DNA from 4 places in the Lysinibacillus sp. Bpr_S20 genome. Region 1 is predicted to be linked to each of the others. Evidence: riboswitches for the same ligand, from Rfam matches in the RefSeq annotation. Region 1 holds a riboswitch; each other region holds the start of a gene.
What was found. A riboswitch is a leader RNA that binds a small molecule or an ion and turns the genes downstream of it on or off. The one in region 1 is predicted to bind cobalamin.
Positions count from the first base shown of each region.

Region 2: another riboswitch for cobalamin. It lies ahead of nikA (nickel ABC transporter substrate-binding protein); the one in region 1 lies ahead of MWJ95_RS16100 (hypothetical protein).
Region 3: another riboswitch for cobalamin. It lies ahead of MWJ95_RS08665 ((2Fe-2S) ferredoxin domain-containing protein); the one in region 1 lies ahead of MWJ95_RS16100 (hypothetical protein).
Region 4: another riboswitch for cobalamin. It lies ahead of MWJ95_RS03680 (ribonucleoside-diphosphate reductase subunit alpha); the one in region 1 lies ahead of MWJ95_RS16100 (hypothetical protein).

Region 1 is NZ_JALNLQ010000006.1:151,586-159,262, forward strand. It holds gene MWJ95_RS16085 (ABC1 kinase family protein) at 1-1,518, shown strand, start outside; gene MWJ95_RS16090 (C40 family peptidase) at 1,898-3,127, shown strand; gene MWJ95_RS16095 (hypothetical protein) at 3,611-4,159, shown strand; cobalamin riboswitch at 4,386-4,593, shown strand; gene MWJ95_RS16100 (hypothetical protein) at 4,791-5,333, shown strand; gene MWJ95_RS16105 (ABC transporter substrate-binding protein) at 5,335-6,294, shown strand; gene MWJ95_RS16110 (tyrosine-protein phosphatase) at 6,869-7,636, shown strand.
Region 2 is NZ_JALNLQ010000009.1:142,636-150,312, forward strand. It holds gene MWJ95_RS19380 (hypothetical protein) at 220-813, opposite strand; gene MWJ95_RS19385 (VOC family protein) at 1,188-1,343, shown strand; gene MWJ95_RS19390 (histidine phosphatase family protein) at 1,440-2,021, shown strand; gene MWJ95_RS19395 (hypothetical protein) at 2,251-2,463, shown strand; gene MWJ95_RS19400 (hypothetical protein) at 2,613-3,602, shown strand; cobalamin riboswitch at 3,711-3,902, shown strand; gene nikA (nickel ABC transporter substrate-binding protein) at 4,043-5,662, shown strand; gene nikB (nickel ABC transporter permease) at 5,734-6,687, shown strand; gene MWJ95_RS19415 (ABC transporter permease subunit) at 6,689-7,501, shown strand; gene MWJ95_RS19420 (ABC transporter ATP-binding protein) at 7,512-7,677, shown strand, end outside.
Region 3 is NZ_JALNLQ010000003.1:166,589-174,265, reverse strand. It holds gene MWJ95_RS08690 (S8 family peptidase) at 1-1,859, opposite strand, end outside; gene MWJ95_RS08685 (energy-coupling factor ABC transporter ATP-binding protein) at 2,122-2,958, opposite strand; gene cbiQ (cobalt ECF transporter T component CbiQ) at 2,958-3,728, opposite strand; gene MWJ95_RS08675 (energy-coupling factor ABC transporter substrate-binding protein) at 3,734-4,006, opposite strand; gene MWJ95_RS08670 (energy-coupling factor ABC transporter permease) at 4,010-4,756, opposite strand; gene MWJ95_RS24440 (hypothetical protein) at 4,803-4,934, opposite strand; cobalamin riboswitch at 5,148-5,332, opposite strand; cobalamin riboswitch at 5,549-5,731, shown strand; gene MWJ95_RS08665 ((2Fe-2S) ferredoxin domain-containing protein) at 5,870-6,241, shown strand; gene cobJ (precorrin-3B C(17)-methyltransferase) at 6,246-7,677, shown strand, end outside.
Region 4 is NZ_JALNLQ010000001.1:741,087-748,763, reverse strand. It holds gene MWJ95_RS03685 (ribonucleotide-diphosphate reductase subunit beta) at 1-328, opposite strand, end outside; gene MWJ95_RS03680 (ribonucleoside-diphosphate reductase subunit alpha) at 341-2,554, opposite strand; cobalamin riboswitch at 2,717-2,906, opposite strand; gene MWJ95_RS03675 (hypothetical protein) at 3,017-3,700, opposite strand; gene MWJ95_RS03670 (ECF transporter S component) at 3,697-4,191, opposite strand; gene MWJ95_RS03665 (hypothetical protein) at 4,209-4,469, opposite strand; gene MWJ95_RS03660 (bifunctional adenosylcobinamide kinase/adenosylcobinamide-phosphate guanylyltransferase) at 4,731-5,123, opposite strand; gene MWJ95_RS03655 (histidine phosphatase family protein) at 5,072-5,671, opposite strand; gene cobS (adenosylcobinamide-GDP ribazoletransferase) at 5,644-6,420, opposite strand; gene MWJ95_RS03645 (bifunctional adenosylcobinamide kinase/adenosylcobinamide-phosphate guanylyltransferase) at 6,461-7,036, opposite strand; gene MWJ95_RS03640 (histidine phosphatase family protein) at 7,049-7,663, opposite strand; gene MWJ95_RS03635 (pyridoxal phosphate-dependent aminotransferase) at 7,660-7,677, opposite strand, start outside.

The DNA of each region.
Region 1 (7,677 bases):
AGAGTAACTTTGGAGCAATGTGGTGGGATATTTATTAAATTTGGTCAGGTACTTTCTACTCGTAAGGAACTATTTTCGCCTATCTTTATTGCCGAGTTAGAGAAACTACAGGATAGTGTGAAGCCTTTACCGTCAGAGCAGGTAACACAAATATTAGAAAATTCACTTCCAAAGCCTATGAATGAAATATTTACAAGCTTTCAAATGGAGCCTATTGCAGCAGCATCCATTGGACAAGTACATAAGGCACGATTGAAAAATTTTGATGAAGTCGTGGTCAAGCTACTGCGTCCAGAAGTGAAGGGGATTATGCGAGACGATCTCGATATTTTAGAGGAATTTGCCAACTGGCTTTCAACTAAGTCTACATGGGCTGAATCACTTGGTTTTCGAGAGCTTGCTAAAGGATTTGCAGATGGGTTACGTGAGGAAACCCATTTAGATATTGAGGCTCGTAATACATTACAGGTGACGAATGCACTTGCCAAAAGCGATTATAAGGTGAGGATTCCTAAAATCTATATAGAATATTGTCAGGAAAATATTATTGTCATGGAATACGTACGAGGGAAAAGTGTTGCCAATGCTACGGCTGCATTTAACCAATTAGAGTGTGATCGTAAGCAGTTTGCACGGACTGTGTTATATTCCTTCTTTGAGCAGGCGCTTCTTTCAGGTATATTTCATGCAGATCCGCATCCGGGGAATATTCAAATTGATGAGATGGATGGCAAACCGATACTGCTGGATTTTGGAGCTGTTGGCCGTTTGGGGGCTACACAACAAGAGGGCTTAAAGCAATTTTTAATGGGAATTCAGCTAAATGATTCAAGTATTTTATATGACGGCCTAACATTAATGGTTGAAAATGCTGATCATGCAGAACGTGCAAAGATGGAGCAAGCTATAGATCAAATTCTCTTGAAAATCTCTTACGTTGATCGGATTCCAACAGAGGAATTAATACATGCGTTATTTACGGTTGTTCGTGATTTCGGTCTTGCTTTCTACCCTGCAGTAGCTTTAGCACTACGTTCCTTAGTAACATTAGATGGAACATTACGGGTGATTGACCCAAGTTTTGATATTTTTACAGAAGCGAAAGAATTTTCATCTGTCTATATGCGAGCATCCTTCCTGAAGCCATTTAAAGAACCAATGGCCGCAAAGGAACGTTTACAGGAAGAATTGTCAATGCTTATACCGACATTGCGCAAAATGCCAAGACGAATCGACCAACTTATTCAACGGGTAGAAAGTGGAAAAATTATTTTACATCACGATGTTTTTTCGGATGAGGATAATGCTCGTTTTATAACCAATCTATTTTCCCGTTTCGTCCTGCTGCTCGTTGGTATTACCTTTGGTATTATTTCGGTAGCACTTTTAGCCATCTCACAATTCATTCAGGATACGTATGCTGTTTACTTAAATACAGCTGCATACTTGGGGTTATTTTTATGTGCCATTCTCTTAGTACGGCTTTCTATCCAAGCGCTACGTTCTATGAAGCAATAGAAGTGCCACTAGCAGTGAAAATCAATCTTTGTTTATGGATATACATTATTTTTAGGTAGGGGACATGTTCCTTTACCTATTTTTATTGTGAAAACGTTCCTTAGAAATATTACAAAAATATTACAAAGAAGATAGTGGGTCTAATGGTAAAGCAGTTAAAAACGTTGTCGTGTAGAATAAAACGTAATTTTGTAGAATATATTAGAATTTACATGAATATTACAAGAATGTTTCGAGTTTTACTATACGATTAAAAAGGCGTGAAATAGTATAAAAGTTATGCTGATAGTGCTAAACTTTAAAAGGCTAATAAAATATAAGATAAATAAAAGAAATCGTTCCAATGATTACATTAAAATTCTAAGAACGAAATTGACTAGTGAAGGGAAAGAATAACGTGGGTAAGCGCAATAAATGGCGTAAGTCGATGGTGCTAGCATTAGCACTAGCTGGCGGCTTATTATTTAATACAGTTCAACCAACAGTAGTGCACGCAGAAGAAACATCTCAACAAATGATTGATAAGAAGGCTAAAATAGATAAAGAAGTTAAAAAGCTACAAGAAGAATTAACTAAACTAGAAAAAGAAATCGATGAAAAAGTAAAAGTATTTAACAAAGTACAGGCGGATATTAAAGAAGTTGATGCAAATATTGTAGATACTAAAAAACGTATTGAGCAACGTTCAGCGATTTTAAGTGATCGTATGGCTGCATACCAAGCTCAAGATACTACTGTAGGTGTTTATTTAAACGCTGTTCTTGAATCAAAAAGCTTTGCAGATTTAATGGACCGTGTCGTAGCGGTAAAAACATTAATGGATGCTGACCAAGAATTAGTTGATCAACAAGAAGCAGACAAGGCTGACTTAGAGAAACAAAAAACAACATTAAATGAAAAACAAAAAGAGCTTCAAAAGCAATTCCAAGAGCTTCAACAAAAGGAAAGCGAAATGGAAGTGAAAAAAGCTGAAAACGAAGCGAAATCTCTTGCATTAAAGGCACAAATTGCAACGAAACAAGAAGAAGAACGTTTAGAAGCAGAACGTAAAGCAGCAGAGGAAGAAGCAGCTCGTTTACGTGCACTTCAAGCAGCCACTCCAGTTGTACAAGCAACAAACAACAACGGTAACAACAATGCAAATAACAACGTGAACAATAATAGAAATACTAGCAACGCTAACAATAGTAGCAATAGTGGCAAAGAGAACAATGAAAAATCACCACAAGTAACTATTGGTTCTGGATCAGGCACTGCATCTTCAGGTGATGCTATTTCAACTGCGAAGCAATTCCTAGGTCGTAGCTATGTTTGGGGCGGAAGTAACCCATCGACAGGATTTGACTGTTCAGGTCTTGTACAATGGTCTTATAAACAAGCAGGCGTATCTTTACCACGTACAGCATCACAACAATATTTAGCAACACAACGTATTTCAGCAAGTGAGGCACGTGTAGGTGACCTAGTATTCTTCAGCTATGGTTCAGGTATCGCGCATGTAGGTATTTACTTAGGCAACAACACGATGATCGATGCTCAAAATAGAGGTGTTGTTATCGAATCACTTGATTGGTGGAAGCAATATTTAGTAGGCTTCGGTCGTATTTAATTTTTCAGCAAAAGAGATTTACTGAGCCCTACTATTATATAGACGATTTAAAACACGAAAAGGTTATCTTTGTAAGTCATTTACAAAGATAACCTTTTTTTATTATTTGGAGTGTAGCCCGTAAAAGCTAACTGATAAATCACGCAAGGATAGGGCTATCCGATAAATTAGGCTCGACTACTCGACGAATAATGAGTAAAATAACATCTAGGATGAATAAATTTACATAAGTTGATATATTTACTACTATAGACATGGTTATTAAAAGGATTATGTGTTTTTCCCGTAACCGGAAATGATTTCTTGCATCTTGAACCTCATTTCTGATAATTTTGAAATATACAGTTATGAAGCTATCCTAAAAAATTAAATTATTTGAGACTTTAGTTTTGTAGCACTAAAGTAACAAATGATAGAAATTAAGATAACACTTGCAAGTTCACCATTTTTTACGTTCTGAAACAATAAAGGTAGGGATGAATCATGGAAAAAGAGATTTTGCAACTTTTTAGTAATTTAACAGAGCATGACCGAGATATTCAATATAAATCATACGAAGAATTAATGAAAATTATGCAGGAACCAGTTGACTGGACATATTCAGTTTGGGAACAACTTGTTCAGGCTCTTACATCTAAAAATGGACATGTCCGTGCAAGTGCTGCACAATTTTTATGCGCATTAGCAGCAAAAAGTGACCCTGAAGAAAGAGTGTTAGAGGATTTCTTAAAGATTTGGGCAATAACTTATGATGAAGAAACAGGAACGGCGAGGCATACTTTGCAGGCGATTTGGAGAATAGGTTTAGCAGGGCAGGTACAAAGAGATTTAGTCGTTTCATATTTGGCGAAAAGATTTCAAATATGCCTTGATGAAAAGCACCCGACATTGATACGTTATGATATTATTGTATCTTTTAAAAAGCTATTCGATGCAACGAATGACCCAAAATTACTAGAGATTGCACGACGTTTAATAGAAGAAGAGGAAGATGCAAAAAGCAAAATGAAGTATAAGAATGCCATCCGTTAAACGTTTGGAATGGCTATTTTTTGTACAGATTCTTTCGTTAAAAATTAAGCAATTCATTATATGTATCAAAACAAATACCAGCACGAGTATGGGAAATGTCTCTGAAGGCAATCAAAAATATTTGTGTGCATAAAGATACCTACATGATTTTATTCATCGTATTTGTTTATTCTAATTCCACAGCTATTTTTTCCTATCAATCTATGTTAAACTGCATAACAAGTGAATAATTCTTGCAGAATAAGGGTGCTGAACTATAGCATAATCGGGAATTCGGTGAAAATCCGGAGCTGTTTCCGCAACTGTAAGTACAGAAATCATAAAAATATGCCACTGTTGAACTATTTAATGGGAAGGCTTTTTATGACTCACGACGTGATTATAATGTAGTGAACTGTACAAGCCAGGAGACCGACCTTTGTTTGAACGTATAGATAACTCTTCGGAAGCTAGGAGAATATGCGGCAAATACATAGGCTTTGATGTGTCTACGCGACACTATTTTATGTTATTTTCGTTGTTTCCTTAGGAGTGGAAACAACGTTTTTTATGTGCACTTATTAATGCATCTGATGAGATTCACGGATGTTATAAGTAAGAGTTTTTCACGAGGGAAAGCGGGGACTTAGATTTGAAAAAAGATGCACGTTATTCTTGTTATCCATTTATGCGTGAACAGGCATCCACAGTAGATTTTGAAATTCGAACGGATAGCCTTACTACACATATTGGTGTCGCTTTGGCGGCGGTGAAAAAGGAAAATGTAAAAGTAGTATCAGATGATTTACTTACCATTTTGCCAATGGCTTACCATGTAAATGGCTCTGTCCGAGGTAAATTAGCAGTAACCGCAGATGATTTGACTTGGCTAAGTAATCGCTATGATTTCTATGTTAGTCATGTTAAGGATGAAATACAAAACTTTGTATTACCTCAAGGAACAGAGGCTGCTACTGCATTACATTTATGCCGCAGTGAAGCGAAAAAATCATATCGTGTTTTGCACAAAGTATCTGAAGAACGAGAAGTACCAGCTATTCTCTTTGATTACTTAGGATTACTGGCCAATGTCTTTTTTGTAATGGCTGTCTATATGAATCAGCATGCTGGTATTGCTGAAATACCGTTTATTAGTAAGTCATACCCGATGAAAAAGAAAAAGGAGAATCAATGAAATGAAGAAAATGTTAAAGCTGCAATGGCTTTCAGTATTGATGCTGGCACTTGTATTAGTTGGCTGTGGTACGAAAGAGGATACTAATAAAAAGACCGTTTCTAAAGAAGATCAACAAGTCGAGAAAACAAGTTATAAAGTTAAGGATGACCGTGGCGTAGAAGTAGAGTTTGCTGCAGTACCTAAAACTATTGTTTCGTTGCAACCGAGTAATACAGAAATTTTATTTGCTCTAGGCGTTGGCGATAAAATCGTTGGTGCAACAGAATTTGATACGTATCCAGAAGAAGCTCAAAAAATTGAGCGTGTTTCTGATTCCGTAAAATTCAATAGTGAGCGTATTTTAACGTTAAAGCCAGATGTAGTTATTGCCTATACAACTGGAAATGAAGAAACGTTAACGGCATTAAAAGGTCTCGAGGATGCAGGTATTAAAGTGTTTGCCATTCAATCAGCTACTTCATTTGATGATGTTTACGGTGATATCCAACAAATCGCAACGGTGATGGGAATCGAAAATAAAGGCGACAAATTAAATGAAGATATTAAAGCTAAAATTGCGGAAGTCCAAGCGAAAGTTAAAGATGTGAAAACGCCAAAAAATATTTACCTAGAAATTAGTCCGAAGCCAGACATATATACGGCTGGTTCTGGTACATTCCAACAAGAGATTTTAAATGCTGCGAATGTTAAAAACGTTTTTGATAACCTCCAAAGCTGGGCAAAGGTATCTGAGGAAGATGTTATTGCGAAAAACCCAGATGTTATATTAACAACAGTAAACTATGCGAAAGACCCAGCTGCAGAAATTCTTTCTCGTGATGGATGGAATACAATCACGGCTATTCAAAATAAAGCAGTTTACTATATAGATACTGATGTTTCCAACCGTCCAGGTCCACGTATTGGTGAAGCTGTTGAGTTAATAGCAAAAGCTGTATACCCTGAGTTATTTAAATAATTGATATTGAAAAATAGTATTTTGGAGCTGTCCTTTATCGAGGGCAGCTTTTTTTGCTGGATAATTTTCTGGTAGTGAGTGATTTACTATGAAGATTCTTTGGCCCTGCCCTGCTTTGAAGGAAAAGTGATCGGGTGGAGTGGGAAACTGCTCCGCTTTGCAGGAAAAGTGATCAGGTAGAGTGGGAAACTGCTCCGCTTTGCAGGAAAAGTGATCAGGTAGAGTGGGAAACTGCTCGGCTTTGAAGGAAAAGTGATCAGGTAGAGTGGGAAACTGCTCGGCTTTGAAGGAAAAGTGGTCGGGTAGAGTGGGAAACTGCTCGGCTTTGAAGGAAAAGTGATCAGGTAGAGTGGAAAACTGCTCGGCTTTGAAGGAAAAGTGATCAGGTAGAGTGAGAAACTGCTCGGCTTTGAAGGAAAAGTGATCGGGTGAAGCGTAGAAAAGTGATCACGGTCACCCCCTCCTCATCGCTCGAATTAGTGTATGACATTCCCTAGTGCGAAAATTGGTATTATATCGAATTGTTCTATAAAATAGAACTAAGTATGCTTGCTAATAGGAAGAGGTGCGGTGAGTGAAACAGTTTGATATGAAGATTATTCCGTTTGAGGCAGTTTATAATTTTCGTGATATGGGTGGTTATAAGTCGAGGGATGGGCGCGTAGTTAAGAATGGTTTGATTTATCGCTCAGCAGCACTTGGTAAAATGACGAAAGCGGATAAGGAGCTATTTGAAACACTAGGTGTGAAAACAATTTTTGATTATCGAGACAATCATGAGGCTCAAAATAATCCAAATCCGGTATTCACACAAGCTGAGTATATTCAAATTCCAGCGAAGGGAAATCATGCTTTTGAGATGCCTACAAACACTGGTGGAAAGGATTTTTATAAAGTTGTAAGCACAGAGATGTTCCGAGAATTTTATGCACAAATGCCTTTTAACAATGACTCATTTAAAAGGTTAATGGCAACGATTCAATATCCTGAAAACTTAGGCCTTGTTCATCATTGTGCGGTCGGGAAGGATCGAACAGGTATTGGTAGTGCACTTATTTTACTTGCTTTAGATGTACCTGAGGAAACGATAATGGAGGACTATTTAGATACAAACGTACATTTAAGTCCCTTAGTAGAACGAATGGCTCAGACCATTCAGCAAGATTATAACGATCGAGAATTACAGCAATTTTACGCATTGATGTCTGCCCGTGAGGACTATTTACAAGCGGCATTTGATGCAATGGACAACCGATATGGCTCTAAGATCGCTTTTTTAGAGCAAGAGTTTGACTTAACGATAGAAAAACGTAAGCAATTACAGGACTATTGCTTAAAATGATAAGAAGCCCTTTCACATAAAATTGTGAGAGGGATTTTTTT
Region 2 (7,677 bases), on a different contig from region 1:
CATATAATTGTCTGTATATAAGTGTTTACACAAAAGAAGAATCTTCAATAAGACTGTACAATAATCCACTTCAGAAATAAATTATTCCAAGACATAAATAACTTCGAACATATATTTAAAAATACCCCTTCAAATGAGGAGGGGTATTTGTTTTGTTTAGGGTGTTGTCATTTTACAAATTGGCAAAGAAGATTATTTTAATCCCCTTTGCCATGAAATTTACTTTGGTTGAATGTATTCCCCTGTAGATGCATTAAAACCCGCTGCTTCCATTTTTGTCTGGTCATTATTCCAACCAATGACTATTAAGAGGGGAATATCTCTCTCAGTATCTTTACTAAGCATAAAGTTATATCCTTTACCCCAATCTTTTCCGGGATAAATATAGCCCATACTCCGTGCTTTTTTAAGCATTTCTGGTGAATCATACTTAATATCATTTATTTGTATAAACTCTTTTTTAGGATAGGGGGAAGTGCCATCTACCGTATAATCATCAGAATGATCTATTTTCCCCTCATGAATTGTTACTACATATGACTTATTGGTATCTGGCACTCCAAATAGAATATTCCAATTCTTTCTTTTGCCGTTACTTCCAATTGACGTCCAAGGCTTATCTAAATCTATATTGATGGCCATTAATAATTGAGCACTTTTATCCCATTTCAATGCTGCGGGATTTGCTAATTCAATCGCTTCCACTATTGATAATTCTTGCTGTTCATCGGCTTGGACGGAACTGGCTGATACTATCTCAATAGAACTAACTGTAACGAACAACAATATCACAACAAAAGCTAATTTTTTCATTTTTTCACGTCCTTTTTTAGGTATATTGTTTCCCAGCCTTGTTCAATTATTCTGAGGCGTTAAATCAATGAGCAATTATTTGTGAAGAATTCTTCAACTGATAAAAAGGGATGTAACAGAATACTATGAATAACCTATAAAAATTTTAAACAGGAGTGATAAATTTGAAATTTACAGCGATTCCGGCTTTTTATCAGCGATATTCATTGTTTTATCAGCGACATGGTACCAAAATAAGCTTGGCTTTCCCAAAGTTTCTGTTATGTAGCAGTGATAACACTGCCAGAGGGGAATGTAGTATTACTCCTTGTAGAAACAAAAGATGACACATCTGCAGATTTTTTACGCGATGGTCGCCCGTATCAAACCTTACGTTGAATTGTCCAGACCTTGAATATACACATCAAACATTAAAGGAAGATGGTGTAGAAGTTACCGAAATTGTTATACGTGGAGAACATGCAAAATACTTTGTCTTTACAGACCCTTCAGGTAACCATATAGAGGCAGCTTGGTCTAAATGGGATTAGGAAACTAAAAATACGCTTCCCAGGTAGAATACTTAAATCTTTTAGTGAGCCATCCAGAAAAACGTAATTTTATTTGTTAAGAAGAGTGGTGATAAAGTGGAATTGATATTCATTCGTCATGGCCAAGGTGAACACACTCTAGCTATACCAAATAGTTTGCATGTGAAAAATCCTTCATTAACAGCAAAAAGAATACGTCAAGCGAAGTTATTAAGGGGAAAATTCACCTTAACAGAGGAAGATATTATATTTATTAGTCCTCTTAGAAGAACGCTGGAAACTGCACTAATTTGGAGTTTGGATGTTGATTGTCGGAAAATCGTAAGCCCGTTAGTATCCCCACGAATATTTCCTTTCCATCCAAATGGAAAAACATTGCCTTGCGATATCGTCATTAATTTACAAACAATCAAAAAAGAATATCCGAATCTGGAAATAGATATGAATGTGTCTCCTGATTTGTGGTCTGGTGGTATTAATACTATGCCTGAAATCGATTTCAATATCATAGTTCAAGAATTTATCGCAAATTTGAAATCGTTAAATAAGGATAAGATTTATATCGTTTCACACGATGGTACGATCACCGCATATCGCCAATTTATTTCTGGGCGAAGTTTATCCAGAAAGGACTTTCCTGATGAAACAGGATGGTTTCAAATTAATGTTGACTTATAACGATCACTTTGAGATGTCTGTTCTAAATGAATGCCTTTCAGCAATACAGGAGCTTTTTTTGAGATAGGGCGCATATAAGAAAAATACGAATAGAAATATAGCTTGCAAAAGCAGGTTATGAACACATACCCTTCAGACAGCAGTTTCGAAATAGCAGTCTGATTTCCATAAGGATAATGTAGAAGTTACATTATGCTATATAACCCATTCTGTGAATGGAAGCCTTATTATGAACGAATTAACTGAATGGATATGGCGAGCAGACTCCCTTTTACCCGAAAGTTTTATGTTGCACGGAGTATCAGTAAAAGTCTTTAACCCAAAACAACTTTTGGCGGAAAAAGAAGTCTATGAACAAATTGGTAGGAAGCCTCGACAAAAGGATATAGAAAACAAAAAGGTTTTGCAGCGTATAATAACTAATCAGAAAATTATGAAGTAACACACCTGAAGTAACTCCTGCAAGAATCAAGCTTTAGAAGTCAATGACAGTACTAACGGAGAAGGGTTTTTCAGTTTCCTCGGAGTTCTTCAGAAAGATCAATTAGTGAGACTAAAATTCTTTTCTCAAGTGAGGTGGAGTTGCAAACTATGAACGCTAATGAAAATCAGCGAATTCTCTATGCGATTTTCGAGAATGAAATAGAAATGCCAATCCTAGATATAACCCATCCCCTTTTTAACGCAAGTATTGATCATCAGGCGTATCATTTGAGCTGTCTTAAGTCAGCTCGGAGCATTGAATCATTAAAGAAGATGCCTAGCTTTATCCTCAACATCTTTGTAAAAATGTCTAATGTCGACAATTCCTATCTTAGCGGAATGCGTACTTTGCTGTACAAACTTGGTCCCAACTTAAGCCCGGGGATTAAATTAAGTTTCCGGGACAAGTGGGCGGTGAAGCAAACATCTTTCATGGGACTTCGGATTAGGCTGAGGGACCTTTGTCAGCGCCAGTCTGAAATTTTGCTGCCTCAGCTCAAGCAATTCCCTGATCGAAACCTTTGTTTCTTCAATATCGCTGGGGGAGCCGCTACCGACAGTATCAATACCCTGATTCTAATTCAAGAATCGGAGCCGGAATTACTGAAGGGACGGAAGATTGAAATCAACATTTTAGATATCGATACTTACGGTCCCAATTTTGCAAAACGGTGCATCGATGTTTTGAAGCAACCAGGGGAACGCTTTCATGATCTTGACATCACCCTCAAAACTATTCATTATGACTGGAGCCAACCGGATGCATTACTAAAGATGAATTTAGAACGTTCCGACTGGATTCAACTCTGTTCATCGGAAGGTGGTCTTTTTGAGTATGGTTCAGATTCAGATATCATCGAAAATTTAAATCATTTCTTTACAAACTCCCCAGCGGACGCTCGGATTACAGGTTCATTAATTTTCGACCGAGCAAATGTAAATCCGGGATACCTCGGTTTTACAGAGTTTATCGGCGTGCAAATCCGATATCTTGGGCTGGAGGGATTGCAGCGAATTTTAACCCAAACCTCTTGGGTTTTAGAAGAATACCATGAAATTGAAAATATCTATATTCTGTTTTCTTTGAAGAAAGCGTGACTTACAATAAAAAGAAGTTTTTAATGTTAGTCATTATTTCGAGAATATTATTATATTCAGAAAATAAAATTGACGTGAACATTTGAGCATGATATGTTTAATACTAATTTCATAGCAATCATTACAAGTTTGAGTGAAAGATCTTTCATTCAATTAAATGGAAAATGGGTGTAAATCCCATGCTGTCCCGCAGCTGTAAATGAGGAGTTTTGTTTCAAATACCACTGAGTTATGACTTGGGAAGGTGAAGCAAAATAATGATTCATGAGCCAGAATGCCTGCTTGTAAGAAGATTCATTGACGATCTACGAAAGATAGGGAGATGGATGGAGGCTTACTTTAAGTAAGATTTTCTGTCCTTATTCTTTTGGAATAAGGTTTTTTTATGCCTTCTTTCTGTAGATTCTTAGTGCACCACGAACAGAGATAGGAGACAGAAAATGAAATTGACAAAGTATTTACTTCCTTTCATGCTTGTTTTGACCTTCAGTTTACTCACTGGCTGTACGAGCACAGATAATGAAAAGGGAGAGACAGCATCGAAACAGCAGACAGACGAAAAAATGATAACGATTGGCTGGCCACTAGATGTAGGACCATTAAATCCCCATACATATTTACCAAATCAAATGACAGCACAAGCAATGGTCTATGAATCATTGGTTGAGTATAACGATGATGGGACAATTACGCCGAAATTAGCGGAAAGTTGGGACATCTCTAAGGATAAAACGGCTTATACTTTCCATTTAAGAAAAGATGTGAAGTATTCAGACGGAACGGCTTTTAATGCAGACAATGTAATTCGTAATTTTGATGCAGTACTAGCCAATCGTGATATGCATGCTTGGATGGGCATGGTCAACCATATTGTGGAGGTTGTAAAAGTGGATGATTCTACTATACGTTTGAAATTGGATGAACCCTATTACCCTGTCTTAAATGAACTTGCTTTTGTAAGACCTTTCCGTTTTTTAGGGGATAATGGATTCCCTAAAGGGGATGCGACGCAAAATTCAATCAAAGCGCCTGTTGGTACAGGCCCATGGGTATTAACCGATTACAAAAAAGACGAATATGCCTTATTTAGTCGAAACGACAACTACTGGGGAGAAAAACCACTTGTTGATAACATAAAAGTAAAAATCATTCCTGATTCTGAATCGATTTCGTTGGCCTTTGAAAACGAAGAATTAGATTTAATTTATGGTCGAGGCATTATTAGTTTAGATAACTATACGTTTTTAAAAGATAGCGGAAAGTATAAAACCACAACATCTGAACCTTTGTCAACGCGAGCGCTGCTATTTAATACACAGTCAGGTCCGTTAGCAGAATTAAAAGTACGTCAAGCGATTCAATATGCAATCAATAAAGAGCAAATGGTTGAGACGATTACAAATAGTACAGAAAAGGTTGCGAATACACTATTTTGGGATGCTATTCCTTATGCCAATATTGATTTAGCGCCAATAATAAATAATCCTAAAAAGGCGCAACAATTGCTAGACGAAGCGGGATGGAAGCTACAGAAGGGCGAAAAAATTCGTACTAAAAACGGACAACCGCTCACATTAGATTTAATTTACATTGCAACAGATGCGATTCAAAAGCCAATGGCGGAATACATGCAAGGTGAACTAGCAAAAATAGGCGTACAGTTGAATTTAGAAGGCGCAGATGTGATGGTAGGTCTGCAAAAATTAATGGATGATCAAGTTGATATTAATTTCTGGCGTACAAATGGACCACCAACAGATCCACATAGCTTTGCTAATGAATCAGCTACACCAAACGCTAATGGTGTCTATGAAGCGAAATTAGGCTTACAAAATGCCAAAGAAATCGATAATAAAATCCATCAATTATTAGTAGGTACAGATGAAAAGGAGCGAGTGCAACTGTATACGGATATTTTAACAATGTTCCATGACCAAGCACTATTCTATCCTATATCTTACGAAACAAATACCGTGATTTATCAGCCATATATGAAGGATTTTGCTCCACGTGCCTCTGAATATGATATTCCATATGCACAAATGGATAAAGAAAAATAAGTATAGAAGAGAGAGTATGTCGATCAAAGACAGCTCTCTCTTTATCATAGGATTGATGAGGAAGTGACAGCATGTATGAATCGACATGGATGTTTTGTTTAAAAAGAATTTTGACATTGCCATTTGTATTATTGGGCGTATCCATCCTGACCTTTGTATTTATTCGTTTCGTTCCAGTAGAGCCTGCTGAGGTTATGCTTAGAATGGCAAGAGTTGCGCCAACAGCAGAAGCCATTCAAGCATTACGTGAAGAACTGGGGACAGACAAACCTTTTCTTCTTCAATATTTGCTTTGGGTAAAAGGAATTTTGCATTTAGATTTTGGTACATCCTTTGTTAGTAAATTACCAGTAGCACATGAGCTTTTCGCTAAATTACCCGCAACCATTGAATTAGCGGTTGCGTCATTTGTGCTTATTTTAGGATTAAGTCTGCCATTAGGGATCATAAGCGCGTTGTATAAGCATTCCATCATCGATAAAATCATAAGACTATTGACTATTATGAGCATATCCATTCCAACATTTTGGTTAGGTTTTTTATTACTTTATCTATTTAGCTTGAAATTAGGCCTATTCCCGACAAATGGAAAGGGCACACTAGCCCATCTAGTTTTACCTGCATTCACATTAGCTTTACCGACAATTGGACTGTTCGTCCAGTTTATTCGTTCAACGATCATTGAAGAATTACAACAGCAATATGTTCAATATGCTCAGCTAAGGGGATTAAAAAATTCTGTTATCCTCGTCCGCCATGTTTTAAGAAATGCCATTATACCATTAACTACTTTGTTAGGTATGACGCTTGGTAATTTACTAGGTGGTGCAGTCATTGTGGAGCAGGTTTTTAGTTGGCCTGGACTAGGTAGGTATTTAATAGAATCCATTATGAACAGGGATTATCCAGTTGTACAATGCTATGTAATAATTATTGCTGTCATCTATGTGCTTGTAAACTTATGTACAGATGTATTACATCGCCTATTGGATCCTCATCTCATGATGAAGGGTAGGAGAGCTTAAAGTGAGCCTTGTACGAAAAGAAAATGTATATGTTAAAAGATTATTTAGTTTAACGTTACTTTTGATCATTGGCTTGCTTGGACTGTTTGCGCCAATTATAATGCCCCATGATCCTTTAGCTATCGATATCTCAAAGAAATTTTTAGGTCCATCTTTGGACTATCCATTAGGGACAGATCATTTAGGAAGATGTGTTTGGTCACGAATGCTTTTAGGTATTCGCTATTCTTTAGGATCGGCGCTCATCATTCAAATAGTAGCCATTCTTTTAGCTGTTCTACTAGGTGCTTTTGTTGCACTGAAGAGAGGGTTAATAGATTTTTTATTTATTCGAATATGTGATATTTTATTAGCTTTTCCGACACTTGTTCTTGCATTTGGACTTTTAGGTTTATTAGGTCCTAGCTTAAAAAATGTATTCATTGCCCTTATTTTTACGCAACTGGTTTATTATTCGAGATGGATTAGAGGATTATTTATCGGGATGAATGAAAAAGGTTTCATCCAAGCAGCAAGAATTAGCGGAACTTCAGGAATCAAGTTAATTATGCGCCATTATATCCCTAATCTACTGCCACCTATCGTAACAATTGTTGTATTAGATATAGGAAAGGTTATTTTAGAAATTGCAGGCTTCTCGTTTATTGGACTTGGCGTGCAGGCCCCGATCCCTGAATGGGGCATGATGGTGAATGAAGGAAAGCAATATATCCGCCAACATCCTGAACTAATGCTTTATCCGGGACTTGCCATCGTCCTCGTTGTGCTATTACTGAATCATTTGGCAAGTAGTTTCAAGAAGCTTGGCCAGTAAAGGGGAAATTATGGAGAAAGTTTTAGAAGTGAAAGACTTAACGGTAAAAATCGGGGAGAAAAATATATTAACCGCTATTAATATGACTGCCTATAAAGGGCGTGTCTTAGGGATTATAGGGGAAAGTGGTAGTGGAAAAACAATGCTTTGCCACGCCATCATGCAATCACTACCGG
Region 3 (7,677 bases), on a different contig from region 1:
TCATCATTAACCATATCTTCTTTTAGATATAGCTCCATAGATGCTGTAACACCTGGAATACCAGTTAAATCAAATTTCAATGTCGTTGGTTCTTTCACTGAAAATGTAAAATAATCTTTGTCACCTAGATGATCTTCAGAAAGTAGGGTATAGTTTTTCCCAGCTGTACTGAAGGGGAATTTTTCAATAGTATCCATATGATCCATATCTAATGAATCAATAGGTAATTTATTAGTCGTTTGGGCTGTGAAAGTGTAGTTAGATTCGCCTTTTAAACTATAGCTACCATTATGATCCTTCACGCCAATAAGAAGGGTTCCTTTTTGATCTGCTTTATATAGGTATCCTTCTTGCTTGCCTACACGAACATCATTGATGTTTATTGGTTCTACTTCTTCGTTGTTACCTTCAGGGTAGAAATACAAATCAAATGCATAGTCATATTTGTTTGCACCTTTTAATGTCAGTTGAGCATACTCATCTGCTTCTAAATCAACTTTGTACCAGTTTATTTCGTCAGGTTGCTTAAATGCACCTTTTTCAGTATTAAATATATCCTTTTTAAGGACTTTTGCGTTTTTCAGACGCTCTTCTTTTGTTTCTGAATACTGTTTAGGTAGATTTTTAATATTAAACTGTAATGCTTTCACAGGATCTACAAGGCCATTTCCGTAAGTAAGATCATAGCCCTTGTCCCCTAAATCCTTTGCAGTCATTTCTAGAATTGCTTCTATTTCATAAGGTTTTAAATCCGGATGTTTTGATTTTAATAGGGATGCTACACCAGCAACAACAGGAGATGCCATCGATGTTCCACTATATTTTACATAGGATGATCCTTTCTGATCGTGAACTGTACTATAAATCTCTTCACCTGGAGCTACTAGATCAACCGATGGACCAAAGTTAGAGTAACTTGATAGTTTGTTTCTATCATTCGTAGAACCTACACTAATAACGCCTTCGTAAGAAGCAGGGAAGGAGTATTGATCTGTCGATTCATTTCCCGCAGCTGCTACAATGGTAACGCCTTTTTCAATTGCTTTTTGAACTGCTTCCTGCATTAAAGGAGATTCTCCGTAACCACCAAGGCTCATATTGATCACATCAGCGCCTTGCTCGATCGCGTAAAGTATTCCTTGTGCAATGTCGAAATCATATATACCATCTTTTCCGTTGAATACATCAATTGGAAGAAGCTTAGCGTTAGGATTAATCCCATGTCCTCCGATGCCATTATCTTTTGCTGCACCAATAATTCCTGCTACATGTGTTCCGTGCTCACTAGGAATAGGAGTATTGGCAGGGGCTGCTGCATTATAGGATGGAAGTACTTGAGATTTTAAATCTGGATGTTTAAAATCCACACCAGAATCAATAACTGCCACTTTTACCTCATTGTTACCTGCCAATTCTAGTGCTTTATCAATTTGAAGTAAGTTTAAGTGATACATATCTTTTTTCTTCGGATCTTCTAGTGTGCCAAAGGAATGATAAACATAGCTTGGAGATACACTTTTAACCCCTTTTTGTTTAGCATAATATGAAACTGCTTTTTCTAAACTTGTTCCTTTGTTAAGTTGGATAACATCGTAACCTAATGAAGGAATAGATCGAATCACTTTTGAGCCAATTTTTTTGTGCACATTTTTATCAAGACCGGAATGTTTTACGATAATAGTATCTTTATTAATCCATTCCTTTTGATTCTTGAATGCTTGGTCCTTGTTACTAGCTAATTTCACTAACTCTTGGTTCTTTGCTGTTTTTTGCGGTGTTTCGGCAAAGGCTGAAGTAGCAGGAACCATTAGTGCTGCAGAAGCTACTATAGCGAATGATTTCATTTTCCAATTCTTCAACTGTTTTTCCTCCTTGGGTGTGTTCATTATTTGAGCCATCTCTACTATTACGAATGAGTAATAGAAAAGTTTCGTAAATAGCGTATATTTTTCCAAAAGAACCATTCTATATTTTTCCATTATAAATTTTTGTAAAAGTGCTATTACGATTAGAACTAAAAACAGCACATAAATATATATAGTCTGCTGGAACCATTCCTACTTGATTTGTGAGATGAGAGTAGGGGAGTGGTTTGGCACAATTGGCGTTGGTCAAATTGCCTTACAGCTGTTCAATAAGTCTCTGTAAATCTTCCTTCGAACGAGGCATTTTGATGTTTTTCTCAAATAGTTCTTTATTTTGTAGGGCAAGGGCCATTTCGAAAACCCAAGGGCGTTCAAGATGAGCTCTTTCAAGCAAATCCTCTTGAAAAAACATGTCGACTGGATCTCCATTATAAATAATTCTCCCAGCTTCCATCACGATTATTTGATCTGCCCATTCATAGGCTAATGGGATATCATGAGTAGCTAGTAAAATTGTTCTTTCACCGTTCTCTAACGAGGCTAAATAGTGTAAAACTTGAGCACTGAAATAATTATCAAGTCCAGCTGTCGGTTCATCTAATAATAAAATGGATGGTTCCATTGCCAGAACTCCTGCCATAGCGACACGTTTTTTCTGTCCAACACTCAAAAAATGGATTGGTTTATTTAGTAGTGCTTCGACTTCAGTTTGAGCGACAGCCCATGCCATTTTTTCTTCAATTTTTTCGGTTGTCCAGCCAAGATTCAGCGGTCCAAATGCAATATCTTGCTTAACTGTGCCAGAAAAAAGCTGGTTGTCCGCATCCTGAAAAACAATACCAACTTGTTGACGCAATTCTTTTAATGCTTTTCTACTATACTTAAGTTCGTTGCCGCAAAAGGATATACTTCCATTAGTAGGCTTTAAAATACCGTTTAAATGCTGAAATAACGTTGATTTTCCAGCCCCATTATGACCAAGTAAAGCGATTTTTTTCCCCTTTGGAATCTGAAGTGTAATATCTGTTAAGGCATGAGTTCCATCTGCATAAGCGTAAGATAAATCTGTTAATTCAAAGTATAAGTCTGTCATTAGAAAAAACCTCCATAAATGATAAGGAGTATAAAAATAGCGGCAATACCTAGCCAATTATTTATGTTATAGCTGACATCCTGCTGCCAATAGACAGCTTCGCCACCACGTGCTTCCATCGCATTATTCAGCTCACGACTTCGTTGGAACATCTCGACAAATAAAGCTGCAATCAACATTGATACGGAGCGAAGCCATTGCATAGGGGAGCTGTACCCTAATCGAGCCTGTTGGGCAAGGTGAATTTTTTGCATACTATCTAAAAAGATAAAAATAAAACGATACGTTAGCTCTACTAGCTCTACAAACAGAGTAGGAAGTCGCCATTGTCGCAAAACGTAACAAATGGATTGAACAGATGTTGTGAGAATTAAAAAATACAAACAGCTAATACTGCCAAGGACGATGAAAAAAAGCTGTTGTGCTGTCACTAGGCTCGCACTACCTACAAAAATTGTCCAATTATGAAGAGAAAATGACCAAATGTTTGAAGGGAGCGAACTTGTTGCTGGCCCTATAGAAATTAAAATGGATGCTAAACTTGATAGTAAAAAAAATCCAGGTAGCAATAATAATTTGCCGTAATATTTGGCAGGGATTTTTGCGACTAAAATGATAAAAGCACTCATCACAAGAAATGTGATGAGTGAAATTCGTTCATCTCTCATGATAAGCGACAATAAAAGTAGTCCAAGGGATAACGCCATTTTTTCTAGCGGATGAACAGATGCTAGTTTATTCATATAAGCATACTTATCAATGAGTAACATGGCGTTTAACCTTCTTTATGTTTGCCACGCATTAAGCCAATAAAATAGCCGATAAATCCAGCGCCAATAGCAGCTTGCAGAGCGAATAATAAGCTTTCAATTTCACCACTTGGTGGCTCCCATAAACTTTCAAACCATGGCTCATAGCTAGCATCGATTTCACCAATTGCTGCTTCTGCTTCGCCATCAGCCCCCTCGAATTCTGCGCCTTTTTGAATGAATAGAGGGAAGATTGCTAGCAATACAACAATGGCTAAAAGCAATAAGTTTTTTTTCATTTTTTAATGAGCCTCCTTTGCTGAGAAAATACGTAAAGCTTTTAATTCACTGACATTGTATTTTTTCAGGAAGTTCATAACGATCACTGTTAAAAGACCTTCACTAACAGCAAGAGGAACTTGCGTCAACGCAAAAATACCAGCAAACTTTGTGAATGAAGCTATAAAGCCACCAACTTCAGAAGGGAATGCAAGAGCTAATTGTACAGAAGTGACAACATATGTCCCTAAATCACCAAGCATGGCTGCTAAAAAGACGGCAACCGAAAATGATAAACCTATTTTTTGTGAACCCTTAAAAACATAATAAGCAATAATAGGACCAGCAATTGCCATAGAAAATGCATTAGCGCCTAAAGTTGTAAGTCCACCATGTGCTAAAAGTAAAGATTGGAATAATAATACGATTGTCCCGATAACACTCATCGCCAATGGTCCAAAAAGAACTGTCCCAAGCCCAACTCCTGTCGGATGCGAGCAACTCCCCGTTACAGAAGGGATTTTTAAGGCTGATAGCACAAAAGCAAAGGCACCCGATAGACCTAATATCATTTTTGTTTCAGGATTTTCATCAATAGTTTTACGAATAGAACGTAATCCTAAAATAATAAATGGTATCGATACCACCCACCAAAAAATGGCCCATTCAATTGGTAAAAAGCCTTCCATAATGTGCATCGCAAATGCACGATTTGGCACGAATAAAAATGCCAATAAGAAATAACTAAGCTTCCAACCTGAAAATTTCAAAAATCTCTCCTCCTAGCTTTAAAATTTTTCGAAATAGTATGCGAGGCTATATAATTTTGCCTTGGCGTAATTGTAGCTGTCGCTTTGCTTTCGCTACAGAAACCATTTGTAGCTGTCGCTTTGCTTTCGCACAGATAAATAATGCATTCGGATTTTGAATTGTGCAATCACAATTCATTCCTTTAAAAATCCGCGACATCCGCCAGAGGCTTTTTTTCATTCAGTAGGTGTTTTGGCCCGATTGGGACCATATCTGTACTCATTTACTATCTTGAGATGGAGTCTCTTCTGAATGAAAAAAGCACTTCTCCGATAGTGGAAAAGTGCATAGCTAAAAAATGCAAATAAAATTCTAATCTGCTCAGCCGCACACCCATCCTCGTAGGTTGAAACGATCACATATTTTTCGGCAGGTCTCCTGGCTTTAGTTCAACGTTTTATAGGTCTTCCCATCCATTGGACAGTGACATTCTCTATAAAACTCCCTAGTACAGTGGCGGGACCGCGCCGGACTTAAACCGGCTTCCCTTTTAAGCGAAATGCTGAACAATTCGCACCGAAAAAAGATGAAGTTGTGAGATTTCACGACAAAGTGTAACATGATTTTCCATAAATATGCTATACTTTTGTGAAAAAATTTAAAATTGAATATCTATGTAGAAAATTCGGATAAATAGTAAACGAATGTCTCATTTTTCTAAAAAAATGAATAAAAATGTCACAAATTAAGAAAGAAATATTGAAATTTTAAAAAAATAAGCTATGATAGAAACAGTTTTCAATTACATAAATTTATATAAAACGTCCATAAGTGCTTGAATATGTTCAAGATAATAGGGAAATCGGTGAAAATCCGATACAGCCCCCGCTACTGTAAAAGCTGATGAAATCGCGGATGCCACTAGTGAAAACTAGGAAGGCGCGAAAGTAAAAGGAAGCTTAAGTCAGGAAACCTGCTTATGTGATAATGCATGCAAACTTTTCGGAGGGAGAAGTTGAAGCGAGAGCGAGTATCCGTAATATTCGTTTTTATTTGGCTTCTACAAAACCTTTACTCTTCGTTTTAGAGTAGAGGTTTTTCTTTTTCTTAAAGCAAATGAGGGGAGAACAACGATGACAACTTGGAATTTAGAGGGGATGAAAACGCATCTTTTTATTTGTAATGGTAGTAGCTGTATGAAAAAAGATGCTGAGGATATTACACTGGCAATCCGTGATGAGATTCAGTTGCTAGCGCTTGATCAGGAAATACATACGACGAGGACTCGGTGCAATGGTAGGTGTAAGGATGCTTGTGTGGTCATTGCATATCCTCAAGGGAATTGGTACCGTGTGCCGACAAAGGAGCATGGAAGAGCACTCGTTCAAGATTTAAATCATGAATCTTTACAGAATGAGCATGTCTTTACAATGCGTGAAGGTTCGCTACAGCGTACAGCACAAACAACAGCCATTAAAGGTATTGAAAAGGTGAAAGAGGGGTAACAAAATGGCGCAAAAAGGTAAGATTTTCGTAGTTGGCTTTGGTCCTGGAGACTTTAAACATATTACGACTCGTGCTGTAGAGGCACTACAACAAAGTGATATGATCATAGGCTATAAAACGTATGTTGAACTAATTCAGGATTTAGTAAGTGCAAAATCGATTATTAGTACTGGTATGACAGAGGAGGTTTCTCGAGCGCAGGAAGCAGTACGTCAAGCGGAGGCTGGAAGTATCGTCTCGGTTATTTCTAGTGGAGATGCAGGCGTTTATGGAATGGCTGGATTAGTATATGAGGTCTTAATCGAGCTAGGCTGGACAGAAGCAACTGGTATCGAGGTTGAAATCGTTCCTGGTATTTCTGCTATTAATTCATGTGCAAGTTTACTAGGTGCTCCAATTATGCATGACGCCTGTACGATTAGTTTAAGTGACCACTTAACACCTTGGAATTTAATTGCAAAACGAGTAGAGGCAGCAGCGATGGCGGATTTTGTTATTGCTCTTTATAACCCAAAAAGTGGACGCCGTACGAGACAAATCGTAGAGGCACAACGAATTTTATTGGAATATCGTTCGCCAGATACACCGGTTGGACTTGTGAAAAGCGCGTATCGTGACCGTCAGGAAATAACGATGACGACTTTATCAGAAATGCTTGAACATGATATCGGTATGTTAACAACAGTGGTTATCGGGAATTCAACAACATTTTTCTATGACAATAAAATGATTACACCACGTGGTTATCAGCGTAAATATACACTTGGTGAAGAAAAACAACCGTTACGACCGCATCAACGACTGAAGGAAGAAAATGAACCATGGGCCATGAATCAAGAAACAGGTTCTGCACGTAGTGATTTTGCGACAGATCCCAATGCCAATCGTATGAAGCCCAGTTTAGCTATAACACCACAACCAAAGCCTAAAAAATCTTCACTTGAAATGGCGACAGCAGCTCTTGCTTTAGTGAAGGGAACTAGCGCTGTGAAAGCAACACCTAAGCTCGTGCAACAAAGAATCGAATCCATTTTTGAATTAGCTGTTAGTCCAGGGGTAGCCAATAAATTTTTTACGCCTCAACAAATGATGACGTTAGCGGAGGTAGTTGGTGAGAAAGGAACGATGGAGTATACACCAGACCATCAAATTCATTTGAAAATTCCTACGTCAGCGCCTGAAGACATTACAGCAAAGCTTCGTCAAGTTGGGTTTTTACTAGCCCCAATTGGTGACGTGCTGTCGTTAAAGGCTTGTGACTTCTGTTACGGAGAAAAGGTCGATTCGATTCCTTATGCAGAAGAGATTCAAGAAAAGCTCGGTGGTATGGCATTACCGAAAACATTAAATATTGGCTTTAACGGCTGTGGTATGGCGTGTTATCGAGCAGTATTTGATGATATTGGTATTGTTTATCGTAAAAGTAAATTTGATG
Region 4 (7,677 bases), on a different contig from region 1:
ATGCATTTAGGCTTGAATCTGTTAAATAATCCGCTACTTTCCCTGCAAAATCGGTTTGCACACTGTCCAATAATGCTAATAAGCCAATGATTTTTAAAAAGGATTCCTGTTCATCTGGCGATAGCCCAGAGAACTGCTTCACGTCATTGCTCATATTAATTTCAAATGGTGTCCAGAAGTTGCCCAGCATTTTTTTATACTTAGGATAAGCCCAGCTAAAACGTACATCATCCCAGTTTAAAATGTTAGAAGAGCGCCCGTTCACAATGCCTGTTGAACGGTTTGGCGCTTCCTTATCCATAATTTGTCGTTTTGTAATTGTTGTCATTGTTATTTCCTCCTAGCTAGCGCAAGACTCACATTCTAGCAATTCTACAGATGTTGAGCGTACATAATACGTCGTTTTCACACCGCTCGCCCATGCATTCATATGCAATGCCAGTAAATCTTTCGCCTTAATCGTATTTTGAACGTATAAATTAAGTGAAATGCCCTGGTCGATATGACGTGCTCGTGCAGCATTTTGCTTGATAGTCCAATTTTGATCGATGAAATAAGCAGATTTATAATACCAAGTCGTTACTGGTGATAAATCTGGTACTGTTACTGGAATTTTGTAATCCTTCTTCTCCTCTGAATAACTCTTTTGGAAGATAGGATCAATCGTAGCCGTACTGCCCGCTAAAATTGATGTTGATGAGTTCGGTGCAACTGCCATAACATAGCCGTTACGCATTCCTTTATCTGCAACCGCAGCGCGTAGCTCATTCCATTCCTGACTGTCATAGCCTCGTTTGTCAAAATACGCACCAGTATGCCAATCCGAGCCTTCAAATAATGGGTAAGCCCCTTTTTCACATGCCAGATTGTTAGAAGCACGAATCGTTAAATACGCAATTTCCTCATATAGCTTGTCCGCAAATTCTACAGCGTCCTCAGACTCCCATTGAATTTCTTTCAACGCTAATAAATGGTGCCAGCCAAATGTGCCAAGTCCAATTCCACGATAGCGTAAGTTCGTACGCTCTGCTTGTTTGACCGGAATTGTATTGAGTGCAATCACGTTATCTAACATACGTACTTGAATCGGGATCAATCGTTCTAAAACACCAGCTGGTACAGCTCTGCCTAAATTGATTGATGATAAGTTACATACAACGAAATCACCAGGTTTGCGACGTGTTACGATGACATCATCTTCAAGGGTAATAGACTCGAATTCTGTAGCTGACATATTTTGAAAAATTTCTGTGCACAGGTTCGAGCTGTAAACCATCCCTTCATGCTTATTCGGATTCATGCGGTTTACTTCATCTCGATAGAACATAAACGGCACACCTGTTTCAAGCTGTGAGCGCATAATACGCTTCATAATATCAATGGCTGGTACAACTTCACGACTTAACAATGGATTCGCGATACATTCTGCGTATTTTGTACGGAAAGAACCATCACCCTTTTTCTCATCATAGAAATCCTCTAGTGAATAGCCCATCACTTCTCGTACTTCATGTGGGTCAAATAAATGCCATTCCCCGCGCGCTTCAACCGTTTCCATAAATAAATCTGGTAAGCACAGCCCTGTGAAAATATCATGGGCACGCAAACGCTCATCCCCATTGTTTAAACGTAAATCTAAAAACGTAAAGACGTCTTTATGCCAAACATCTAAATAAACTGCAATAGCTCCTTGTCGTTGACCTAGCTGATCCACTGAAACCGCCGTATTGTTAAGCTGTTTAATCCATGGTAAAACGCCACTAGATGCACCTTTAAAGCCTTTAATAGATGAGCCTCGGCTACGAATTTTGCCCATATAAACACCTATACCACCGCCGTACTTAGATAGAGTTGCGACATCAGTATTCGTGTCATAAATACTTTGTAAACTATCATCTACTGTATCGATAAAGCAACTTGATAGCTGTCCATGTGTTTTACCTGCATTCGATAATGTCGGTGTGGCAACAGTCATATATAGATTACTCATCGCCCAATAAGACTCTCGTACTTTTTCTAAACGATTTTCTGTTTCATCCTGCATAAGTGTCATCGCAATGACCATCCATCGTTCTTGTGGTAGTTCCACTGGAGTTTTCGTATAATCACGGACTACATAGCGGTCCATTAATGTTTTTAAACCAATATACGTAAACAATTCATCTCGACTTGATTCTAAATAAGCAGCAAGTTCCTGAAGCTCCTGCTCACTATATTTTGTTGTTAAACTTTCATGATACAAACCAGCTTCTGTATAGTGTGCTAAATGTTGCGGAAAAACCTTATAAACATCCTTTACTGAAACGCCGCGGCGCATTGCAAATTGGTCATATAATTTTTCTAAATAAATTTGAGCAGCGACAAATGTCCAGTATGGCTCCTCCTCATCAATTAGGCTAAGCGTTTGTAAAATCATCGCATCTGCCCATGCTTCAAACGTGGCATTGTCGTTTTTTCGTAGCCATCGATCCGATAATCTTACAAAACTTTCGAGTTCATCCTCCGTGTAACTTTTCTTGAGCTTAGCTAATTGCTGTTCGATTTGAATTGTCATGTATACATTCTCTCCCTTTCTTTCTCCAGCAACACAAAAAGCGATCACGCAACATCTATCGGTTACGTGATCGCTGTAAAATCGGAAATGGAAATGAAGGACATGCACACAAAGAAGTGAACAAATCTCTCGCCTCCACTTCTCAATCCCCGAAGAATGTGTTGCTGTCTTGAACGACTCGGCAGGTCTCCTGGCTCGTGCTTCTTCCAAATGATGGCCTTCCCATTGTTCACAGTGGCCTATTCATCATTTGTCAGCACTTACAGTTGCGGGGACAGCTTCGGCTTAAGAGCTGACTCTTTTTCCGAATTCCCATTTAAACCATATTGGTACCGCTCGTCCAAAATACTATATATTGTGTTTTAATTCCTAAACAAATCTAACATATTGTGTTTGTTGTTGCAATAGGTGTTTTGCCCCTTGCGACTTATAAAGTGCTACTTTTTCTCGAAGCAAGCCCAATTACAATGCAGTTTTACGTAGTTTTTCAAAATTTCTAGAAAAATATTTTTGTGCCAGCTGCTCTTTTTCTGGATCAATTCCTAGCAAAACTACTGCACATGGACCAGCCGATTTCTCAACATTTAATGAACTTTTGACCTGTTGCTTACCAAAAAGTCGAGTAAATTCTGCTTGTAGACCTTTTGATCCAACTGGCCATATTTGCTGCACGATTTCTTCTTTCCACGCTTGAAAAATAGGTTGGAGCTGTGCGACATCTTCAGGCTGTGCGAGGACTTCATCGCCTACAAGCGGCAGGCCATAAGTGTACCAAATAAGCTGTTCATGTTTCAATGTTGCGCGTTTCCGCAGCTCACCAAGCATCGATATAGACAAACCCGATTGAAGAGTCGGCATATTGGACTCTGTACTACCATCTATTGGCGGACAACTAAAACCTGCCTCATTAAATACCTGCTGAATACCTGCAATATAACGAGACCATGCTGCATCCCCTGAAAAGTTAGCTAGTAGGATATGTTTGGGTAAAGCATTTGCAGCGAGCTGCTCTAAAAAAGTAACACGTGCCGTTAAGTATGCAGTTAGTTGATCTGGCGCAGACACAACATCTTGTGGCTTTTCACCAATTGCTGCTGCATTATCAGTGGTAGCAATTAATTCACCAATTTTTATAGCATTTCTCAATGGACTCGACCTTCCTTACGCACAAACACTTTCGAGAGAATTGGCATCGCGACCGCAACGATCACTAGATTTACGAGTGTTGCCAATGGAAGACTAGTAAGTGACGTCCAGTAAAACGCAGGACTAATGATTAAGTAAAATGGTAATGGTGCCACCACGCCATTTAAAACAAGTGCTACAGGCCATTTCCAGAAATGCATTCCTTTTTTATGCATAACCCCAAAGATCCATACAACAATAAACATTTCCATTGCGATGATAATATGTAATGGTCCTAAAGGAAAGCCCATCGTTAAGGCTGAAATAAAATGCCCAATGACTCCCGCAATCCCAGCTAATACTGGAGATAAAAACACAACGCTCAAAAATGCGGGTGCTGCGTCAAGGGCAGCAGTTGAAATAAATGTAGGAATTTTAATGACTGCACCTACTGCACAAATTGCCGCTACCATCGCAGTAAGTGTCAATTTCATCAATCTTTGTCGATCCATCCCATTTCCTCTTTCTTTTATATTTTTTTATTATAGCGCGGGGTTGATTTCCGTTCCGGTTGTGCGCTTTGTTGCTGTCGCTTCGCTTTCGCACAGATAAAACATTTGTTGCTGTCGCTTTGCTTTCGCACAGATAAAACATTTGTTGCTGTCGCTTTGCTTTCGCTACAGAAAACATTTGCCGCTGACGCTTCGCTTTCGCGCAGAGCAGAGCTTCCTGGGGGCGTCCGATGAGCCGCTTTTGTTGCTGCCGCTGCGTTAGCACTACGCTTTCGCACAGAAAACATCCGCTACGCTGCAGGGTCTCGGGCCAACAGATGTCTTTTGCGCGAAAGCGTAGTGCTCACGAAGCGTCAGCAGCACCGATGTTGGTCACGAAGGCGTTATCACAGGATGTGATGCTTTTAGCCTTCGTTCCCCTATCGCTAATCCCCAAGGAGTCGCCCAACCTCCACTCCAATCAACTTATTTACAAAGCATACGTCCTAGAAAACTTATCCCCAAAATGAAAAGCCTAAAATAAATTTTTTTAAACTATATCATTTGATTTGTTCCCCAATACCGTACCAAATACGGACGACTTGTTCGGCTTCAGCAAATAACGCCTGGTACAAACGCCCGCATGTATCACGAAGTAAGCGCGCCTGTTTTTCCATCGGCACAACTCCTCTTCCCATATCGGTCACTATTATGTACAGGGCACAATTTTCTTCAAGTATCTTTAGTTTTGTCAAAATCATTTTGACAAGGGGTTCATCATCCTCAAGATTTTGTGTCACAAGCCATTTCTCTAAATTTTTAATCACTAGTACATCACAAGATGGAGCGCCATCAGGTAGGGTTCCTTCTACTAATTTGATTTTTTGGCCTGCAAGCAAATTCATGACATAGTCGGTTTTTCCACTATAGGCTCCTCCGATAAAGACATGCATCTCGCTCCCTCCTCCCAAGCCTTTCTTGTAAACGTTAAAGAAAACATTTTATCATGTGGCGTTTGATACGACCAAAAAGGTTGCTCAGTTGGTGCAAAAGCTACGAGAATTGCTCGAATAACTCCACCATGCACAACGAGATGATAAACATCTTCACCTTTTGGTAATTCATTGAACCCTTCTATGACACGTGCACAAAAAGCATCAAAGCCTTCCCCTTTTGGAGGCGGTGAATGTACGGGATCATCTAACCATGCACAATAACGGCTATCTAATTTCAAGTCCTCATATGTACGCCCTTCAAACACACCGAAGTTCGACTCTCGAAATCTCCTATTAGACTCGTATGTTGCATTCGGGAAATAACGGGCAGCTGTTTCCCGACAGCGCAGTAAATCACTGCCATACACCTTCGTGACATCTTTATCTACAATCGTTAGTAAAGATGGATTCACTAGTGAAGAATCTGTCCAACCAATATAACGCTTTTCTAAATTTTCCTTAGTTGGTGCATGTCTCATTAAGTGCACAATAACAACGTCACCCACAATACAACCTCCATTCCTTCAATTGATGCCCCTAGTAAATCTCCAGAAACGCCACCAAAGTTGCGCACAGTAAATTGCCGAAAGACTAAAAAAGCAATCGCTACTACAGCCATCAACACAAAAGGTACAATTGAGAAACCAATTACAACTAATAAAGTGATATTCGCAACAACTACTGTTAGAAGCATAAAGCAGATCAGTAATCCCGGCTTAATATGTGTTTTAAAAAAGTAGGCAAGTCCCTTTTCTTTTGAGCACTTGAGCGACATAAAATAAAAGCTCATGCCTACTCGTGTACATAACGGAATAAACACAAGCATCCACAGTGCTAACTTGTGCTGTACGAATAACTCATGCAGTACGACAAATTTACCAAGCACTAAAAATAGCACGGAAAGCACACCGAATGCACCAACACGGGGATCATCTAAAATCTCAAGCCGCTTTTCCCGATCCCGATAGGAAAAATAAGCATCCCCCATATCAATAAAACCGTCCAAATGTAAACCACCCGTAAATAAGGCAAATAATCCGATAATCACAAAGGAAAGCAAGACCTCACTGCTAGCCGTCCATTCCGTTAAACCATAAACCACCGCTGCCACTGTGGTACCCATAAGGGCCCCTATCCACGGCAAAAAGGCGAACATCCCTGTAATTGTTGCTTTCGTTAATGGAATTTCTTTATGAACCGGCAAAACTGTAAAAAATTGAAATGCAAGTTGCATACTATGCCAGAAATTTTTCATCGTCTTGCCTACCTTCTTTTTATTTTTAAAGCGTCTGTCGTTATTTCCATTTCTTTACCACACCATAATTTATTTCATATGCCTCATCCGCTATAGACACGAACCATTGATGCAATTTCCCAAGCATTTGTCGATATAACTCTACTTCTTCGCTAGCATATGGCGGCTCGTCGAATAATTCGTTGGAGACGATAAAAAACGTCACCCTTTTCTCAAGTAACGTCTTTACCGCCTTTTTTAAACCTTCAATTTTCTCCTGTAAACAGCCTGGTTGTTCTACACAGGGAGTACCCCTGTCAAAACCCTCATAAAAAGCATTGCTCAACCATGTCGTAACACAGTCCCATAACACGACATCTCCATCGCTCAGATTATACAACGTATTGGCGATGTCATAAGGTGCTTCTATCGTCAACCATTCAATATTTTGTGCACGTCTATCTGCCTGATGACGCACTATTCGCTTTTCCATCTCATGGTCCAGTGCTACGCCTGAAGCAATATAAATAAGGCGTTGTGCTTGCATAAACTCTGTTTGGTAGTGAGTAACAGCCGCTTTTTCAGCAAAGTGGGATTTACCACTGCGCACTCCCCCTGTAATGAATATCAGTGGCAATCGTTACGCCTCCTATTGTAAATGTTGAATGTTGCCGATATCTTGAACGAGCCATTGTTGCTCTTGTTTTTCAATAATCGTTACACTTGTCCCATTAATAAATGGCTCTGCCCACAACTTATCAATGCCTCGCCCCAAAACAGCATTAATGATACATTTAATCGTCACAGCATGGGACACGATTAAAACATTGTTGTCGGGATATTTTTCTGCAATTTTCTTTAGTGTAAACATCGCTCGTTCTGTTACCATCCCAAAGCTTTCCGTATGGGTTGCGACGAATTGTCCAGGATAATTGGTATACAATTCATAATCGGGATGAGAAGTCATAATGTCCTCGACTGTTTTTCCTTGCCAATCTCCTAAAAAAATCTCCCGTAAATCATCCTCATAATAGATTGGAAGCTGTTGATCAGCTAGAAGTATATGCAAAGTTTCCTTAGCACGTCCGCTTGAACTAGTAAATGCGGCAGTAAAAGAGATACTTTTCAAATGATCTCGTAGCTTTTCAGCATGTAAACTACCAATCTCGGATAATGGCGAATCTAACCATCCCTGTAGCCGATGTTCTTTATTCCACATCGTTTCACCATGTCGTACTAAATAAAAAGTTGTCAACTTTCTCACCCCAAATTTTCGTT